DNA from 3 places in the Candidatus Photobacterium acropomis genome. Region 1 is predicted to be linked to each of the others. Evidence: riboswitches for the same ligand, from Rfam matches in the RefSeq annotation. Region 1 holds a riboswitch; each other region holds the start of a gene.
The links. Region 1 has a riboswitch for thiamine pyrophosphate ahead of thiC (phosphomethylpyrimidine synthase ThiC). Riboswitches for the same ligand answer to the same signal wherever they lie in the genome.

Region 1 (6,631 bases):
CTCAAGATGAGTCATCCCTAGACCTTTAAGGTCTCTAAAGGGTTGTTGAAGACTACAACGTTGATAGGTCGGGTGTGTAAGTGCTGTGAGGCATTGAGCTAACCGATACTAATTGCCCGTGAGGCTTAACCATACAACACCCAAGGGGTTTTATACGGACTCCAAGAACACTTGAACGTGTGTTTGAGAATCAGCTTTTCAAGATTGTACCGAATTTGCTTGGCGACCATAGCATTATGGACCCACCTGATCCCATGCCGAACTCAGTAGTGAAACGTAATAGCGCCGATGGTAGTGTGGGGTCTCCCCATGTGAGAGTAGGACATCGCCAGGCTTCCTATTCGTTTTCATCTTTTTAAGAAAAAGATGAAAGCAAAAAAGATAAGATGCTTGTTCTGAACGACAGGTATCGGATAAAACGAACGTTTTATCTCCGTGTGGAGCGGTAGTTCAGTTGGTTAGAATACCGGCCTGTCACGCCGGGGGTCGCGGGTTCGAGTCCCGTCCGCTCCGCCACTTATTAAGAAGCCTCGCTAGAAATAGCGGGGCTTTTTTGCATTTATCGATTTAGACTTTTCGATTGTCTATAAAGCATGATTAAGATGCAGTTTTTTGAGTTTGATATAAATGATGGTATGTCGTGCTATTGGGTAAATTGCTATTTAAGTTTACGTATCCTAGATGTAAGACATAAAAAACCGCCTAATAGGCGGTTTTTTTATGTCTGCTAGTTAGCTTTTCATCATGATTTGGTAACCAACATAACATGCGGCGATACTGACAATAACGTTAAGCAAAATGTTTAAACCAGCTTTAAAAAAATCGCCTTGCTGCATAAGTACTACGTTATCCATTGAGAATGTTGAGAACGTAGTTAATGCACCTAGGAAGCCCAAGCCGATGATTGGTCGCCATGGCGCAGCTTCAATCATTCCTTGATTCAGTGCTGACATCAATAGCCCCATGATCAGGGAGCCCAGCACGTTTACGGTTAAAGTACCGTATGGGAAGCCACGGCCAAATAGCATTACGCATAGCTCAGAAATTAGGTATCGTGAGCAGGCACCGAATGCACCACCAAGCGCGATGAATCCTAGTAATAAATATTGGCTCATTGGGATCTCGTTTATATTTTCAGGTAATGATAGAAAGCGGTCATGATAATCGCTAGTTAGAAAGGTGAGAACTCTCCAATATTGCAATCATTGATTCATTCGAATATTAATTCGTCAGCCACATCGTTAGTTGTATAGCTACATTTATAGCATCATAATCATAATTATTGAATTTGTAATGAGCCTTAGCTCAAGGAGGCTAGATATGTCGCTTTACCAAACTGTGTTATTAGCGGTTAACCCTGAAGATAAAAATGCGCATAAATTGATGGTAAAAGCTGGCGTTATTGCTGAGCAGAATCACGCTGATTTACATGTTGCTTATGTTGAACCAGGGATTGGCAACGTCAGCTTTATTGATGTTGAAGTTGAATTACAAGAAGAGCATGACGCTATTGCTAAAAAGCGTATGAAAGAGTTGTCTGAACTCATTGCAGCTTCTTCTTACAAGGTTAAAGCGATTCATACTGCAGATGGTGATGTAGCTAAACATATTGAAGCCTTAGCCAAGGAGCTTAATGCGAACCTTGTGATCACTGGGTATCACAAATCGACTTTCCACCTTTTTGGTGACTTAAGCGATTCTTTAGCGAATCACCTTAATTGTGATGTATTAATTTCACAATAATCTTGAGCAATATGCTGAATGTAATAAGAAGCCGTGTTGATACACGGCTTTTTGTTATCTGTCACTTTTCACATTTTTTCTCAGTATAAAGGTTGTTGCGCTTTTACAGCTTCTCTATACTCGTTGCTACTTGTCGGAGTGCCATATGGCTGAGACCGCATTGCGGGATCCGTTGAACCTGATCAGGCTAATACCTGCGAAGGGAACAAGAGAATGTCTTCTGCTACATATCTTCTAGGATCACTGTACGCATCTGCATAGTTGTACATAAAGTACACACCTCTTGTTTACGCCCATCCGCCAAGCATTTTCCCCTACATTGAAAAATCAAGGAAACTGCTATGTCGAATCGCAAGCAAGCGAGACTGGAAGCGAAACAATTTATTGAATCATTAACTGTTCAGCCATACCCAAATTCACAAAAAGTGTATGTGCAGGGAAGTCGACCTGATCTTCGTGTACCTATGCGTGAAATTACTCTTGCTGATAGTTTGGTTGGTGGCAGTAAAGAATCCCCTATTTTTGAACCAAACGAACCTGTACGTGTTTACGATACTTCGGGTTTTTATACCGATCCGGATAAGACGATTGATATCTACAGTGGTTTGCCTACTGTTCGCGAACAATGGATTTTAGATCGTGACGATACAGAGCTCCTTGACGGTTTAAGTTCTGATTATGCTAACGAACGCTTAGATGATAAGACGTTAGATGATTTACGCTTTGGTGAACGTGCACCGATCCGCTGTGCAAAAGCAGGTAAGTGCGTGACACAACTTCACTATGCGCGCCAAGGTATTATTACTCCTGAGATGGAATATATCGCGATCCGTGAAAATATGGGGCGTGCGAAATACCGTGATGAAGTCTTGAATCAGCAACATCCAGGCATTAGCTTTGGTGCCAACTTACCAAAAGAAATTACCCCTGAGTTTGTGCGTCAAGAAGTGGCTGAAGGTCGCGCAATTATTCCTGCCAATATTAACCATCCAGAAACTGAGCCAATGATCATTGGCCGAAACTTCCTTGTTAAAGTGAATGCCAACATTGGTAACTCGGCAGTGAGTTCATCAATTGAAGAAGAAGTTGAGAAGCTTGTTTGGTCGACCCGTTGGGGCGGCGATACGGTAATGGATTTATCAACAGGTCGAAATATTCACGAAACCCGTGAATGGATCATTCGTAACAGCCCTGTTCCGATTGGTACGGTACCTATGTATCAAGCTCTTGAAAAAGTGAATGGTGTGGCTGAGAACCTTAACTGGGAAGTATTCCGTGACACATTACTAGAGCAAGCTGAGCAAGGGGTGGATTACTTCACTATCCATGCTGGTGTACTGCTTCGTTATGTACCAATGACGGCAAAACGCGTAACAGGCATTGTATCGCGTGGCGGCTCTATTATGGCCAAGTGGTGCTTGGCACACCATAAAGAAAGTTTCCTCTACGAGCACTTCCGTGAGATCTGTGAGATTTGTGCGCAATACGATATTTCACTATCACTGGGTGATGGCCTGCGTCCGGGATCCGTCGCTGATGCGAATGATGAAGCGCAGTTTAGTGAGCTACGTACCTTAGGTGAGTTGACGAAGATTGCATGGGAATACGATGTTCAGGTCATGATTGAAGGCCCTGGACACGTACCAATGCATATGATCAAAGAAAACATGGAAGAGCAGCTTGAGCATTGTCATGAAGCGCCATTCTATACCTTAGGCCCTCTAACTACCGATATTGCACCAGGCTATGATCATATTACCTCGGGCATTGGTGCAGCGATGATCGGTTGGTATGGTTGTGCAATGCTTTGTTACGTGACACCTAAAGAGCATTTAGGCTTACCTAATAAAGAAGATGTAAAAGTTGGTCTTATTACTTATAAGCTATGTGCTCATGCGGCAGATTTAGCCAAAGGGCATCCCGGTGCGCAAGTACGTGATAATGCCTTATCAAAAGCACGTTTTGAGTTTCGTTGGGAAGACCAATTTAACCTTGGTTTAGATCCTGAAACGGCGCGTGCATATCACGACGAAACCCTACCTCAAGAGTCTGGCAAAATTGCCCATTTCTGCTCAATGTGTGGTCCTAAATTCTGCTCAATGAAGATCTCTCAAGAAGTACGTGATTATGCAAAAGATCTTGAACGATCTGATGAGCTAGCAATCAAGCTATTAGACGATCCGTTAGAGGGCATGCAGCAAAAAGCACAAGAATTCCGTGAGAAAGGTAGCGAGCTTTATCACCCTGCGAAAGAGGAGTGCTAAATGAGCACATTAAGCTTACCGAAGGCTTTATCGCCCTTGGTGATGCATATTGAGCCCTTATTAGCCGCAGCTGCTGACTATCAGTTAGGTGAGCAAGTCACGCTGATGCCATCAAGCCAAGCTTGGGTTGAGGTATCAACATCATCGAGCATTAAACGAGTGGGCTTTGAACAAGCCTGCTCCACTGAGCTGATAGATTATGAGATCCAAGATCAATGGGGCTCTATCGATGCGAAACTCTCATCGCTCAAAGCAGAAGTACTGAAACGCCCAGACTTAGTAATTTGTGGCTTGCCAGTTAAGGGTGGCTATCTAGATATTTGGCATCATGATGGTGACGTGCGTTGCTGCTTTAGTGTTGAGTGTGGTGATCAAACACAACAGCGAGCGATGTTGTTGGCCGCTCTCGCGCTGAATTACCCATTGGAAGATGCATTAGTGCTAGCAAGAGCCTATGCCCAGTCAACTCAGATGGGCATTTGGCCAACCGAGCGTGATGCTTTCCCTGAAATCGTTTGTGCTAATTTTTCAAAGCTGTCAGATATTGGTTGGCAAGATCAATGTCAGCCAGTTGAAGCTTTTGCACCTGTTGATAGTGAGAAACTGACGTTATATCCGGTAGTGGATTCCGTCCAATGGGTTAAGCAGTTACTTGAGCTAAATGTTCAAACCACTCAGTTGCGGATCAAAGATCCGAATGCACAAGGCTTAGAGCAAGATGTTGCGCATGCGATTGCGTTAGGTCAGCAGGCCAATGCGCAGGTCTTTATTAATGACTATTGGCAACTGGCTATTGAGCATGGTGCTTTTGGGGTGCATTTGGGACAAGAAGATTTAGCTGTTGCTGATCTCAATGCTATTCAACAAGCCAACCTTCGCTTGGGGATCTCAACCCATGGGTATTACGAGATCCTACGTGCGATGGCATTTAATCCAAGTTACATCGCTCTCGGTCATATTTATCCAACCACAACCAAGCAAATGCCGTCATTACCGCAAGGTGTTCATCGCTTAAAGCTTTACCAACAATTGATTGGTAATGCGTTCCCAACCGTGGCCATTGGTGGCATTGATTTATCTCGTGTGCCAGTAGTTTGGAAAACTGGGGTGAGTAGCGTTGCGGTGGTACGTGCGATCACCCAGTCAAGCGAACCTGCTATTGCCGTTGAGCAACTCAAGCAGTGTTTAGCTAAGCGGGAGGTGGGGTATGACAACTGACACACTTTCTGATGACGCTTTTATTCGATATAACCGACAAATCATGCTGGAAGAAATGGGTGAGCAGGGGCAACTTGAGCTTAACAATGCCAAGGTACTGATCGTCGGAGCCGGTGGTTTAGGCTCAGCGGCAGCGATGTATCTCGCTGCTGCTGGTGTTGGTTTGCTGGTGATTGCAGATGATGATGTGGTTGAGTGTTCGAATTTGCAGCGTCAGGTGATTTATCGAGAAACCGATGTATCACTTAATAAAGCGCAAGCAGCCTGCGATCAGCTTTTAGCATTGAACCCATTGGTACGAACGCGTGCAGTAAAAGCCAAGCTTGCAGGTGTTCAACTTGCCATGGAAGTACAACAGGCTGATATTGTGCTCGATTGCAGTGACAACTGGGCGACTCGTTATGCCGTTAATCAAGCTTGTTATCAGCATCAAACACCATTAATTGCTGGTGCATCTATTGGTTGGCAAGGACAGTTACTGGCGTTTGATTTCAGGCAGATCTCACCGTGTTATCAATGCGTGTTTCCATTAAGTGCTGAAGCGCGGCCACAAGATCTAAATTGTCGTAGTAACGGCGTGATGGGACCTGTTGTGGCCACTATTGGAACGTTACAAGCGCTTAATGCGATCAAAGCTATCGCAGGTGTTGGTGAAGTTGGGTTTGGTTTACTGCAGCAATTTAATGGCTTAACAGGAAAATGGCAGCAGGTATCAATCGATACTGATTCTGGTTGCCCTGTATGTGGTCAGCAAGATCAAAGGGAGGTTGTGTAAATGGCTACCATGATAACTATCTGGCTGAACGATGAATCTATGTCTTGCGAGGCTGAGCAAACCGTCAATCAATTTGTTAAGCAGTTAGATTTACCCATACAAGGTACTGCGGTCGCGATAAATCAGCGAATTGTTGCAGCCAGTGAGTGGTCGACAACCGTCATTGCTGATGGCGATCAGATCGCGTTATTTCAAGCGATAGCAGGAGGCTAATATGTTGACTATTGCAGATAAAACATTCACATCGCGATTATTCACCGGAACAGGTAAATACGCCAATCGTGATGTCATGGCAGAATCGATTTTAGCAACAGGATCTGAGCTCGTGACGATGGCACTAAAGCGGGTCAATATTGCTGAGCGTGATGACGATATCTTAGCGCCATTGATCCAAGCTGGAGTGAATTTACTGCCTAATACGTCAGGGGCGAAAAATGCCAAAGAAGCGATCTTTGCTGCGCAGCTAGCCCGAGAAGCATTGGGGACGAATTGGCTAAAATTAGAAATTCACCCAGATCCGAAATACTTGATGCCCGATCCGATTGAAACGCTAAAAGCGGCAGAGCAGCTAGTAAAAGAAGGGTTTGTCGTACTGCCTTACTGTCATGCCGATCCTGTGCTTTGTAAGCGA
Region 2 (6,631 bases), 310 kb from region 1:
GGAAATAAATTGTGCTCTTGAAATAGCATAGACAGCGGACGCTGTGCAGGCTCTAGCTGGCAGATAGATGTACCATTTATCGTAATATCACCGCTATCAGGCACGAGGAAGCCTGCAATAAGCGCCAATAGAGTACTTTTACCCGCACCGCTCGGGCCAATAAGGGCGGCAATATCACCTTGCTCAAGTTGAACATCAAAGCTCAATGCCATCGACACCTCATTTTTATGTTGAGGTAAATAGGTATAGTTGAGCTGATTAATGTTTAGCATGATGAACTCCTTGGCGATGACGAGTCACAACCAAATACTCGACAACACTAAATAAACCTAAGCTGAGTAATAGTAGAACGAGTGCTGCAACGGCTGCTGCATCCATTCGGTAACTACCCATTAATTCAAATAAATACAATGGTAAGGTTTGAAAATCTTGGCTGCCAAATAGGGCTATGGCACCTAAATCCCCCAGTGATAACACAAAGCTAATAGCGAGAGCTTGGGCAATAGGGGCACGTAACGCACGCCACTCAACTAAGCGTAATCGTGATAGATGTGTCATACCTAAACTGCGACATAACGGATTATATTGTTGCGCTAGATGTAGCATTGGCTGGCTTAATGTTTTGATCACATACGGCAGCGCCATTAGGGCATTAACACAGACGACGACCCAAAATGCAGCACTGTAAGCATCGGTGTATTGGCGTAATAATAAGAAGATCCCGGTGCTCAGTACCAGCCCCGGCGTCACTAAAATCACGGTACCTATCATTTCGATACCATCGGCGGCAAGCTTGCGACGGGCTATACGTAAACTGCGACTGGTGATCAAAATCATCACCCCAGCACAGAAAGCGAGAACACAAGAAAACAGGGCGATATGCAGCGAGTTATAAATAGCGGACCAGAGTTGCTCTTGCTCTAAAATAGTGAGCAATTGGCGGTTAATACCCGAAACGACCACAGCGATGATCGGTGGTACGACAAACAGTAATGCTACGATGATCCAAAAGGCATCCCAACATTTAGCACGCCAGTGATCGTGATAGTTCACTACCGTTTTATTGATCGAGCCATTTAGGGTTGATAGTGGTTTAGCAAAGCGTTGAGTGATCAATACTAACGAACAACACAGCAGCATTTGCCATAGCGCCAAAATAGCACCGGTTGCTAAATCAAAGTCATAACGCAGCGCTTGATAAATCGCGAGTTCAATCGTGGTGGATTTAGGACCGCCACCTAATGACATGATCACCGCAAAACTGGTAAAGCACAGCATGAAGACTAAGCCGGCAATGTGCGGTAGCTGCTGGCGTAGTCGAGGCCATGCAATTAAGCGAAACTTACTCCATCCTGTGATCCCTAAATGAGCAGCAAGTTGATGTTGCTCAGCAGGAATACCATCGAGGCTTTGCAGTAAAAAGCGTACAGTAAGCGGCAGGTTTAAAAACACATGTGCCAGTAAGATCCCACTTAAGCCGTAAATATTTAATGGTGGTAAGCCAAGTGCCGCTAAGCCGTGGCTGATGATGCCGCTTTTGCCATAAATCGACAGTAAACCAAAAACGGCCACTAAGACGGGCATAACCAATGTCATCGCAAAGAGGCGAAGGAGTAGGGCTTTGCCGATAAATTGACGACGAGAAAGGGCATAGGCGATGGGGATCGCAGGAATGATACTGAGTAGCGTTGAGAGGATCGCTTGATAGAAGCTAAACCCCGTTACATGACGCAGGTAGGGATCATGCCATAAGGTTGCCAGTTGCCAATCGCTAGCTTCACTGATTAAGGCATATAGCGCAGAAACGACAATGAAAATGATCAGCCCGGCACTGATCATACCGGGCAATAAGGTGATGCGTTTGTTCAAAGTCTTAAACCATTATTGAGTCAATGCTTGTTGCCACTCGCGGATCCAAGCTTTGCGGTGTGTTGCCACTTCATCGGCACTAAACTCAAGGGCTTTGCTTGGTACGGTGAGCTCATCAAATCCTTTTGGTAAGTTTTGTTTGGTTACTGGATACATCCAGTTATGGGTAGCGATTTGTGATTGGAACGCATCACTGACAATAAATTGTATGAACTCATCAGCCAGTTTTGGATGTGGGCTATTTTTCATCTTCGCTGCGACTTCCACTTGCATGTAGTGGCCTTCTTTAAAATCAGCCGCTTTGTACTGATGCTTGTTCTCAGCAATGATGTGATAAGCCGGTGATGTGGTGTATGACAGCACCATATCTGACTCGCCTTTTAAGAACATGTTATAAGCTTCTGACCAGCCTTTGGTTACAGTGACGGTGTGTTTTGCCAATTGCTGCCACATTTCCGGTGCTTTATCGCCATAGACAGACTTGATCCACAACATTAAACCTTGGCCTGGGGTTGAGGTGCGAGGATCTTGGTAGATCACACTAATGTTTTGATCTTTGATCAAGGCGTCAAGACTTGCTGGTGGATTTGGCAGTTTTGAACTGTCGTAGACAAAGGCAAAGTAGCCATAGTCATAAGGCACGAATGTATCGTCATTCCAGCCTTTGGGTAGTGTTAGCTTACTGGTATCAACGTTAGAGGTTGTTAGTAATCCAGTGTTTTTTGCTTCTGTCATCAGGTTATTATCAAGCCCTAATAGAATATCGGCTTTGCTGTTTTTACCTTCAAGACGCACACGATTTAAAATAGAGACGCCATCTTCTAGTGAAACAAAATTTACCTTGCAGCCATTACATTGCGCTTCAAATGCTTTCTTGATCACAGGGCCAGGGCCCCATTCAGATGCAAATGAGCTGTAGGTGTAGACGTTGAGAGTATTGTCGGCAGCAAAAGCAGTGCTTGCGATAAGTGACAATGAGATAAGTGGTAGAAGAGTGGTTGTTTTTTTCACTATGCGCTCCGGTATGTCCGACATCCTATGGACAAAAATAGAAAGAGAGAGCGGCACAGGTTTGAGAGCTGTCGCATCGTGCGGTGCAGCAGACTCGAGCATTTAGTTAAATGTTCGAGTATCTCAATTCCTACGCCAGCATTACCTGGTTCAGGTTCGATGGGTTCTGTATAAAGCAGTTATGCTTAACAATCTCAGCCAACAGGCTCCCCAATGAGAACAATGCATTGTACCTGTAACAGTAAATAAGTGATAGCGTCTGAATACACCACCTGCTGTAGACAAAGCGCATATTATTTAAAGCAATGACAGTATTAACATTCTCTCATCAAGGTGTTGTATTCCTTGATAATAGTAAGCAATCGTTTTTCTAAACGACTATAGAGTATTTGGTGACTAAAACCTGCTTTTATTGTTTATTTTGTTATTAGCGACAAAAAATAAACGCCCACAAAGGGCGTCTATGAAGTTTAAAATGATGAATGATTAAGCAAGGAAGCGAGGGATTTGGCTCTCAAAGCTGGCGATCTTATCTTCGTGTTGTAGCGTTAAGCCGATGTTGTCTAGACCATTAAGCAAACAGTGGCGACGGAATTCATCAATTTCGAATGAATAGGTTTTACCGTTAGCGGTGACGATCATCTTTTCGAGATCGACGTTGATCTCAGCACCTTCATTGGCTTCAACAAATTGGAACAGCTCATCGACTTCTTGCTCGGTTAGGCGAACAGGCACCATTTGGTTGTTGATCGAGTTACCGTAGAAAATGTCGGCAAAGCTTGGTGCGATCATTACTTGGATCCCGTAATCAGCCAGTGCCCATGGTGCGTGCTCACGAGATGAACCACAGCCAAAGTTTTCACGGGCAAGCAGAATACTAGCCCCTTGGTAACGTGGGGCATTCATTACAAAATCAGGATTTGCTTGCTCGCCAGTATCATCAAGAAAACGCCAGTCATGGAAAAGGTGTTTACCAAATCCAGTACGAGTGACTTTCTGTAAAAATTGTTTTGGAATAATCGCATCGGTATCGACGTTGGCAGCATCTAGCGGTACGACAAGCCCAGTGTGTTGTTTAAAACCAGTCATGTTCACATCCTTTTGTTACGCAGAAGCTGCGTCTAGTTGACGAATATCGACAAAGTGACCAGCACATGCCGCAGCGGCTGCCATCGCAGGACTTACTAGGTGAGTACGTCCATCACGGCCTTGGCGACCTTCGAAGTTACGGTTACTGGTTGAGGCACAACGTTCACCGGGACCTAAGCGATCGTTATTCATTGCCAAGCACATTGAGCACCCAGGTAGACGCCATTCAAAGCCGGCTTCAATAAAGATTTTATCTAGCCCTTCTTTTTCCGCTTGTGCTTTAACTTGCTCTGAACCTGGCACAACCAGAGCCTGAACATTAGGGGCAACTTTACGCCCTTTGGCAATCGCTGCTGCTGCACGCATATCTTCAATACGTGAGTTGGTACATGAACCGATAAATACCTTATCAACAGAAAAATCAGACAGTGCTTTACCTGCTTCTAGCCCCATGTAAGCGAGGGCTTTTTCCGCTGATGCTTTTTCTACTGGATCGTTAAAGCTTTCAGGTGTTGGAATTGGCTCGTCAACGGCAATCACTTGGCCAGGGTTAGTTCCCCATGTCACTTGTGGTTTAATATCTTTCGCATCAAGGGTGACGACTGCATCAAACTCAGCATCAGGATCCGATTTCAGTGATGTCCAGTATTCGACTGCTGCATCAAAGTCAGCGCCTTTCGGTGCAAATTCACGATCTTTAATATAATCAAACGTGGTTTGATCCGGTGCGATCAAACCGGCTTTTGCGCCCAGTTCAATTGCCATGTTACAGACGGTCATACGACCTTCCATCGTCAGATCGGTAATGGCTTCCCCACAGAACTCCACTACATAACCCGTACCGCCAGCGGCAGTGGTTTTACCGATGATCGCAAGGACGATATCTTTAGCGGTAATGCCTTCAGCAACTTTACCTTTTACTTCAATCTTCATGGTTTTGGCACGAGATTGTTTTAGGGTCTGAGTTGCTAGAACGTGCTCCACTTCAGAAGTACCAATACCAAAGGCTAGCGCGCCAAAGGCACCGTGAGTGGCGGTATGTGAGTCACCACAAACAATGGTCATACCCGGTAGCGTAATACCTAGCTCTGGGCCCATAACGTGCACAATGCCTTGATATTTATGATTTAGGTCGTACAGGGTAACACCAAATTCTTCACAGTTTTTGGCTAGCGTTTCCATTTGAATGCGTGCCATTTCACCCGAGGCATTAATGTCTTTAGTTTGAGTAGAGACATTGTGATCCATGGTGGCAAAGGTTTTTGATACTTGGCGTACTTTACGACCTTTTTCACGCAGACCATCAAAAGCCTGTGGTGATGTCACTTCATGCACTAAGTGGCGATCGATATACAGGATCGGGTTTTCGCCTTGTGCTGCAACGGCAACGTGGGCATCGTAAACTTTCTCGTAAAGCGTTTTAGGGGCGCTATTATTAGTGTTCGACATTGCTCATGCTCCCTTATGCTTGCTGAATGTATGCAGCGATCTTGTCGCCCATTTCAGAGGTGGTTAATGCAGGTTTATCACTGGCAAGATCGGCGGTGAGTTCACCAGCTTCCAATGCTTGTGATACAGCTTGCTCAATAGTGCGTGCAGCTTTTTCTTCGCCAAGGCTGTAACGTAGCATCAGTGCAGCTGATAGGATCTGTGCCACTGGGTTGGCGATATTCTTACCTGCAATATCAGGTGCAGAGCCGCCCGCTGGTTCGTACATGCCAAACTTGTCTTGGTTAAGACTGGCTGATGGCAACATACCCATAGATCCTGTGATCATGGCACATTCATCTGAAATGATGTCGCCGAAGATGTTTGAACATAGCATCACATCAAACTGCGAAGGATCTTTAATAAGCTGCATCGTCGCATTATCAATGTACATGTGGCTAAGGCTGACATCTGGGTAGTCTTTTGCCACTTCTTCGACCACTTCACGCCATAGAATTGAGCTTTGTAGTACGTTCGCTTTATCAATCGAGCATACTTTCTTGCTACGAAGACGTGCTGATTCAAAGGCAATCTTGGCAATACGTTCAATCTCATAACGATAGTAAACTTCGGTATCGAACGCTTTTTCTTGATCGCCTTCACCTTCACGACCTTTTGGCTGACCAAAGTAGATACCGCCCGTTAGTTCACGGACTACCGCAATATCAAAGCCGCGCTCAGAAATATCAGCACGCAGTGGCGAGAACTTCTCAAGGCCACGGTGGATCTGTGCTGGGCGAAGATTACAAAATAGTTGGAAGTGTTTACGTAGTGGCAGTAGGGCACCACGCTCAGGTTGATCATTTGGTGCAAGGTGTTCCCATTTAGGGCCACCGACAGAGCCAAATAGTACAGCGTCAGCCTCTTCACAGCCTTTTAGGGTTGCATCAGGTAGTGGGCAACCGTGGTTGTCGATAGCAATCCCGCCGACATCATACTCGGTACGAGCAAAGGTAAGATTAAATTTAGCTTCAACAGCATCTAGCACTTTATGTGCTTGCTGCATCACTTCAGGGCCAATCCCGTCACCGGGTAGAACTGCAATTTTGTAAGAACCTGCCATGGCTTGTTGCTCTCCGTAATTATGTAAACATTAAAATTCGTTATCTGGGTTTGCTATCAGCTCAATGAGCAGAGCGCTGTTTGATCTCTTCAATTTGATCGGCACGGTGAA
Region 3 (6,631 bases), on a different contig from region 1:
TTTTAAGTTATCGCTGTAACTATTTCGGAAAATAGCTGTACCTCCAGGTAACGTAGTACCATCTTCACAATAACCATAAGTACATATCCAACGACCATCATCAATCATACGTAAGTTATCGTATTCACTGTAAAAAATAGTGGCGTCAAGAGAGAATGTATCAGTCAATTTACCACGGTAACCCACATCCCAAGTCACGACTGACTCATTGTCTAGATCTTCATTGCCAGCGGTATAATTCATCGCAGGATAAATACCCACACACGATGGGTGCTGAGATAAATCACAATTGGGAATAGCAGCTATCGCATTACCTAAAACAAACATATCTGTTGTTGAGTCAACTGCAGATGGCGTCACTACGGCACGACCTATTCCCGTCCATAATTGATGATCATCCGTTGCTTTATAATGCAGTCTTAATTGAGGTTCTACTTCAGTTGTATGATTACGAGTGAAATGCTCAACTTTAACCCCAAGGCTTGATGTGACTTTATCTGTCAGTTGCGTTTCTAACTGCGAGAACACATTGTAGATCTGCTCTCTCTGCACATGATCTGATGTTATGCGCTGATAAGGCTGCATATCAGTATAATAATCGTGCTTAGCCGTTGGAATTTTTAAGCGAGTAAAACGCGCACCAATACCTAGAGTTAATTCATTTTGTTCGTTCAATTTAGTGATCATTAATACATCACCATTCACCGTACTGTATTTACCATTCGCTGTTGGCTCTGTACGTGAATTAGTATCTGCCCATAATGACCCCTTATATTGAGTATCACCCACCCTCTTACCAAAATTAAGACTCGAATAAACGCCACGAGAATAATCTGTTAATAGTGAAGGATTCGCTACTATCGCTGTATTAGGATACAAAGGATGAACAGGCTTATCCAAAATATCATAGGTATACCAACTAAAATGCTCTGACTTAGTATGGTAACCACCTAATTGGAAAGTTAAGAACTGATCTTCTTCAATATAATCGGTACGAAACGCAACATTATAATTATTCCACTCATCATCATTAAATGAGTAATAATCAGATTGAACACCTTTTACTGATAATCTTGCTGTTGTGAAATCATTTAATTGAAAACCATAACGGTAGTCTGCTTCTTTATAGTTATATTGACCATGCGCTATTTCTAAAAACTGACCTAAGGTTTCATTACTATTTTTAGTAATGACATTGATAACACCATTAGTCGCATTCCCCCCCCACATCGTGCCAGCAGAACCGCGTAAGATCTCAATACGATCAATATCATCTAAAATCGTATCAATGGTATGCCAAAAAGTACCTGACATGAGAGGGCTAAAGACGCTGCGTCCATCCACCATCACTAGCAATTTATTAAACAGCGTTTCATTTAAACCGCGCAGAGAAACCTGCCAATTAAATTCACTGATCTTGGTTACTTGTACTCCGGGTGCTAATGCGAGAGCTTCGGCAATAGAGCGTACGCCACTACGGCGAATTTGTTCATTGGTGATCACATATAACGCAGCGGGTACTTCATTAAGCGACTGCTCTTTTTTAGCTGCCGTTGTGACTGTCACGTTCTGAGTTGTTAACTCATCTAAATCCATCGACATCAAACTATCGATTTCTGATGAAGCTGAAGAAACGCTATAAAATGAAAATAAGAATGCTGGTAAAAAATACGATAGCGAATGTAAGTTTTTATTCATAATTATTATATAAGGTAAAAGTCTCCATTAAATTCTATCAAAGTAATTATGGTTATTAATAATAAGGTAATTTATCTTCACACTAAAAATAAATTCCAATAAAGAATAACTCACAACGTGATTTGTTTATTAAATTAACAATTTTAATATCGAATAAGATTAAATAATAATTATATTCCATTAAGAAATATTTATACTCATCTACAACCATAATTATTAATATTTGGTTACACATTTAATTCCAAATAAAGATAATATTTTTCTTAACTAAATGTAAATTATTAGACAAGGTTAACAACTAAATAGCTTTTTCGTTACGTCAACTACAAATAAATCAAATTTATTAACTGACTCAGTATCACAAATTAGTGCTAACAGAAGTCAGCTAGTCACATTTTTGGTACTATATAGCCCTTAGTCGGGGAGCCTTGTGCTGAGATCACACCTATTGTGGAACCCGTATTTACTTGAACCAGTTAGTACTGGCGTAAGGAACTAAAATCAATTGCTGTTCAGTTGATGCTTAAAAGGTAAGTAATCATACCTGCTTTTTAGGTAAGCACTTCTTACGCTTTATTATAGAGATATGCTATGTCAGTCACTTTCAATAAAGCTACAACGCCCATCGTTTTAACCATTGCCGGATCAGATAGCGGTGGTGGAGCAGGTATCCAAGCGGATATCAAAGCTATATCTGCTACCGGTGGGTATGCGTGTTCTGTGATTACCGCTATCACAGCACAAAATACCCTTGGGGTTTCTGCTGTGCACCCTATCCCCTTGTCGATTATTGAAAAACAGTTAGATGCTGTATTTAGTGATTTAAACATTGTTGCAGTGAAAATTGGTATGCTTGCTGATAGCGATATCATTGAGCTTGTCGCGGCGAAAATTCGCCAATATCAGCCAAAGTTTTTAGTAGTCGATCCTGTGATGATTGCCACCAGCGGCGATCCTTTATTAAAACAAACAGCCATAAAAACCCTTAAAACAGTGCTACTGCCGCTTGCTGATATCATTACTCCAAACCTGCCAGAAGCTGCCGCATTAACACAATTAGATACGCCCAATACCCAAGAGGGCATGTTAGCAATGATAAATACACTACGTTTACTTGGTGCAAAAGCGACTTTGCTTAAAGGTGGACACCTTGAACACACAAATGAAAGTAATGATGTACTTATCCTGCCGCAAGAGATAGAAATCTTCTCTGCACCACGAATTCAAAGCAGTAATACCCACGGCACAGGTTGTACCTTATCATCAGCTATCGCCTCTTATCTTGCTCAAGGTTATTCTCTTATGTCTGCGGTACAACTGGCAAAGCACTATATTACCGCTGCGATTCAACATGCAGATAAACTCAATATCGGACATGGGCATGGTCCTGTTGATCATTTCTTTGCGCTACATGCTGATACAGCAAATAATCACGGCTCTTAAACTGTTATAGCAATCAAATATCCCTCATATATCAATACGATAAATGAGGGATAGCCACATGAACGAACATCACAACAACAATGTAACTCAGTTACTCTTTGTCATTTTTCGTCAAATATTTTTCATTCTTCAGCACTGATCACACTTATCTTGTAAGTTAGCAATTTTACGCTTTCAACTTTGTCATTTTTGTTTCTTTATCTATAACATAAATACAACAAAAACATGATATTCCATGATCTAGCACAGAATGATTAAGACTTATGGCTAAGATAAAGCTCTTATTTTTAACCTAATTTTCAGGATATTTACCTCCAAGCGACTAAATTAACTCAAAAAGTTATCCATGCTCACCATCGCTTAGAGAAAAATATGAATTTAAAACCTTTAGCATTCAGCATTGCCTTACTATGTTCGGTTCCTACTATGGCAGCAAAACCTAATACAGATCTTCAGTTAATGCCTTACCCTCAGCAAGTGTCATTAACCAATAGCGCCCCTTTAGTGATTGATCGTCATTTCAATGCCCAATTAACGGGCTTCACTTCACCACGATTAACCTCATTGGTTGAACGCTTAAATCACCGCATTGAAAGACAAACAGGGCTTTTTCTCACCACACCGATTCAAGCTAAAAACCAAACACCAACCCTCACGATTGATGTTAAAGCGCCTGCACCAACAAAAGTACAGCGCGCCAAAGAAGATGAAAGCTATCAGTTAGAAGTCACCAGTAAACAAGCAAAATTAACCGCTAATACGCCTTATGGGGCAATGCGTGGTATTGAAACCTTCTTGCAGTTGATTCAAGCAGATACCAATGGATTCAATATTCCAACCGTCACCATTGAAGATTCACCTCGCTTTCCTTGGCGTGGCGCATTAATTGATACGGCTCGTCACTTTATTCCTGTTGATGTCATTAAACGTCAACTTGATGGACTTGCATCAGCCAAACTCAATACTTTCCACTGGCACTTAACCGATGATCAAGGCTGGCGTTTAGAATCTGTTGCCTACCCTAACCTGCAAGAGAAAGGCTCAGACGGACATTTTTATACCCGAGAACAAATTAAAGATGTGGTGGCGTATGCCAATAGTCTTGGTATTCGAGTCATTCCTGAAGTGGATCTACCTGGTCATGCCAGCGCAATTGCCGCGGCTTATCCAAAATTAATGACCGAAGTAAAAGATTATCAAATAGAGCGTAAATGGGGTGTTCATAAACCATTACTGGATCCGACGAAACCTGAAGTCTATGAATTCATTAACACCTTAATTACGGAAGTTACCGAACTATTTCCTGACGAATATATTCATATTGGTGGTGATGAAGTTGATCCTGAGCAATGGAATAACAGTGCCCATGTTCAGCGTTTCATGAAAGAAAATAATTTGAAAGATGCACTCGCCCTTCACGCTTATTTTAACCAACGCGTCGAGCAGATTTTAAAACGCCATAAACGAAAAATGATCGGCTGGGATGAAACCTATCACCCAGATCTCCCTAAGAGTATTGTGATCCAATCTTGGCGTGGTCACGACTCGTTAGGTGAATCTGCTAACGATGGTTATCAAGGAATTCTTTCAACGGGTTATTACATTGATCAGGCACAACCTGCAGCCATGCACTATCGTAATGATCCGATGCCAAAGCCACTTCAAGTTGATGATGTCGTTGCCGAAGGTGAGCAATGGCAAACTTGGGAATTTACAGCCCCTCGTAAAAAAGGCAGTGCTGTTACAGGAACATTTACTTTAATTACCGCGAAAGATGGCACTCAACGTGGCTTTATCGATTACAAAGGTAAATCTCGCCGCGCCATTTTTGATATCCAAACAATTAAAGGTGTCACCCAATTCTGGATGGACTCTTGGATGGGTCAAACCATGCCAAAAGTAGTGTTAAAAGATGGCGTTCTCACTGGTGATATGCAGGTTGGTAATGCCAACTATCCAATGACAGGTAAGTTAATTGCAGGTTCAAACATCGAAGGCAGTCAATACCCAACGGCACCTAAACCGGTTGAATTAGCTCAAAAACAACAAGATCGTATTCTTGGTGGTGAAATCACTCTATGGGCTGAAAACGTTAAATACGATACGCTCGAATTACGCATGTGGCCTCGCTCGTACGTGATTGCGGAGCGCCTATGGTCAGATGCGTCCATCACAGATGAAGACAGCATGTATCAACGTATGGAAACCATGGATGATTGGTCAACACTATCGGTAGGATTACAACATCAGTGGAACAGCATGGTAGGGCTAAAACGCCTTGCAAATGGGCATGATATTGCACCACTACAAGTGCTATCAGAAGCCATTGAACAAGCACAGTACTATCATCGCCACCATGAGAAATGGGTGAACGAAAACTACGATCAATTTGATCCTCTCAATCGCTTAGCAGATACCTTGCCACCTGAAAGTTTAAAAGTCAGAGCGTTAACGCAAAAGGTAAACGCCTTTGTAAAAGATCCAAATAACGCAGCACTTAGCGCTGATATTAAAGCAATGTTCCAACGCTGGGCTGATAATACCCAAGCGGTGATGCCAATTATTGCTAGCAACCACCTACTGACACAAGTGGAACCTGTTGTTCAGCAAGTTGATTTGTTATCACGCACAGGCATTGAATTAGTCGATATGATTCAATCAGGTAAAAAGCTCGATCAAAAGCAGATAGCGACAATCAAACAAATGATTGCTAAAGCAAAACCGATCCAAGATGAGCTAATCGTGGCAATTGTCTACCCAGTAGAAACGCTACTCAATCATGCTTACTAACAGCAATAACCATTAATAAAAAAGGAGCCAATTGGCTCCTTTTATCTATCTTTATCAAGCAATTAGCTATCGTGTTTATCCACTAAATCTTGCTCTACTTCTTCATTAAATCGCTTTGGCGGCGGTGTCCAACCACGTTCAGACTTAGTATGTTTGTCTGTACGCTCTTGTTTCATCGCTTCACCTAAAGTTGTCTCTAGCTGCATGAATAGCTCAACATAAGAGGTATTAAAGCGATCTTCATCGGTACTTTCTGCCCATGTTTGATACAGTTTTTCTTTACTCTTCGCTTCTGTTTCCACAAAGGTGGCTTTTTGCTGCTCAGCCCTAAATGGATGTACGCCAAGATTTTTCAACGCTTCTGTACCTAATGCCAATGCAGAACGATAGGTTTCACTGATCACATAATCAGCCCCAGCACAGCGTAGTGAATAATGATGCCCACGATCGTAAGCACGTGCTAGCACACGAACATGAGGATATGTTTGCTTCACATAATGCACCAGCTCTGTCGCACGATCTTTATCATCAATGGCAACAATGAACAGTTTTGCTTCTTCAATACCTGCGGTATGGAGCAAATCATGGCGCGTCGCATCACCAAAAAAACTCTTAATGTTAATTTGACGCATGTTATCGATTTGCGTTACCGAATGGTCGAGTACCACAGTCTTTACACCATTCGATGCCAATAAGCGGT

Region 2: it holds a riboswitch for thiamine pyrophosphate, as region 1 does, so the genes downstream of both, thiB (thiamine ABC transporter substrate binding subunit) here and thiC (phosphomethylpyrimidine synthase ThiC) in region 1, are expected to answer to the same signal.
Region 3: it holds a riboswitch for thiamine pyrophosphate, as region 1 does, so the genes downstream of both, thiD (bifunctional hydroxymethylpyrimidine kinase/phosphomethylpyrimidine kinase) here and thiC (phosphomethylpyrimidine synthase ThiC) in region 1, are expected to answer to the same signal.

What each region holds. Positions count from the first base shown of each region.
Region 1 covers NZ_CP131609.1:385,429-392,059, reverse strand. The annotation lists rRNA gene Q7657_RS08450 (23S ribosomal RNA) at 1-133, shown strand, start outside; rRNA gene rrf (5S ribosomal RNA) at 219-334, shown strand; tRNA gene Q7657_RS08440 (tRNA-Asp) at 440-516, shown strand; gene crcB (fluoride efflux transporter CrcB) at 732-1,115, opposite strand; gene Q7657_RS08430 (universal stress protein) at 1,321-1,743, shown strand; TPP riboswitch at 1,868-1,965, shown strand; gene thiC (phosphomethylpyrimidine synthase ThiC) at 2,085-4,007, shown strand; gene thiE (thiamine phosphate synthase) at 4,008-5,225, shown strand; gene Q7657_RS08415 (HesA/MoeB/ThiF family protein) at 5,215-6,000, shown strand; gene thiS (sulfur carrier protein ThiS) at 6,001-6,213, shown strand; gene Q7657_RS08405 (thiazole synthase) at 6,215-6,631, shown strand, end outside.
Region 2 covers NZ_CP131609.1:72,669-79,299, reverse strand. The annotation lists gene thiQ (thiamine ABC transporter ATP-binding protein) at 1-272, opposite strand, end outside; gene thiP (thiamine/thiamine pyrophosphate ABC transporter permease ThiP) at 259-1,839, opposite strand; gene thiB (thiamine ABC transporter substrate binding subunit) at 1,882-2,904, opposite strand; TPP riboswitch at 2,991-3,103, opposite strand; gene leuD (3-isopropylmalate dehydratase small subunit) at 3,367-3,969, opposite strand; gene leuC (3-isopropylmalate dehydratase large subunit) at 3,985-5,418, opposite strand; gene leuB (3-isopropylmalate dehydrogenase) at 5,432-6,520, opposite strand; gene leuA (2-isopropylmalate synthase) at 6,582-6,631, opposite strand, start outside.
Region 3 covers NZ_CP131608.1:1,360,190-1,366,820, forward strand. The annotation lists gene Q7657_RS06170 (TonB-dependent receptor plug domain-containing protein) at 1-1,698, opposite strand, end outside; TPP riboswitch at 2,108-2,209, shown strand; gene thiD (bifunctional hydroxymethylpyrimidine kinase/phosphomethylpyrimidine kinase) at 2,290-3,141, shown strand; gene Q7657_RS06180 (beta-N-acetylhexosaminidase) at 3,514-5,931, shown strand; gene Q7657_RS06185 (monovalent cation:proton antiporter-2 (CPA2) family protein) at 5,994-6,631, opposite strand, start outside.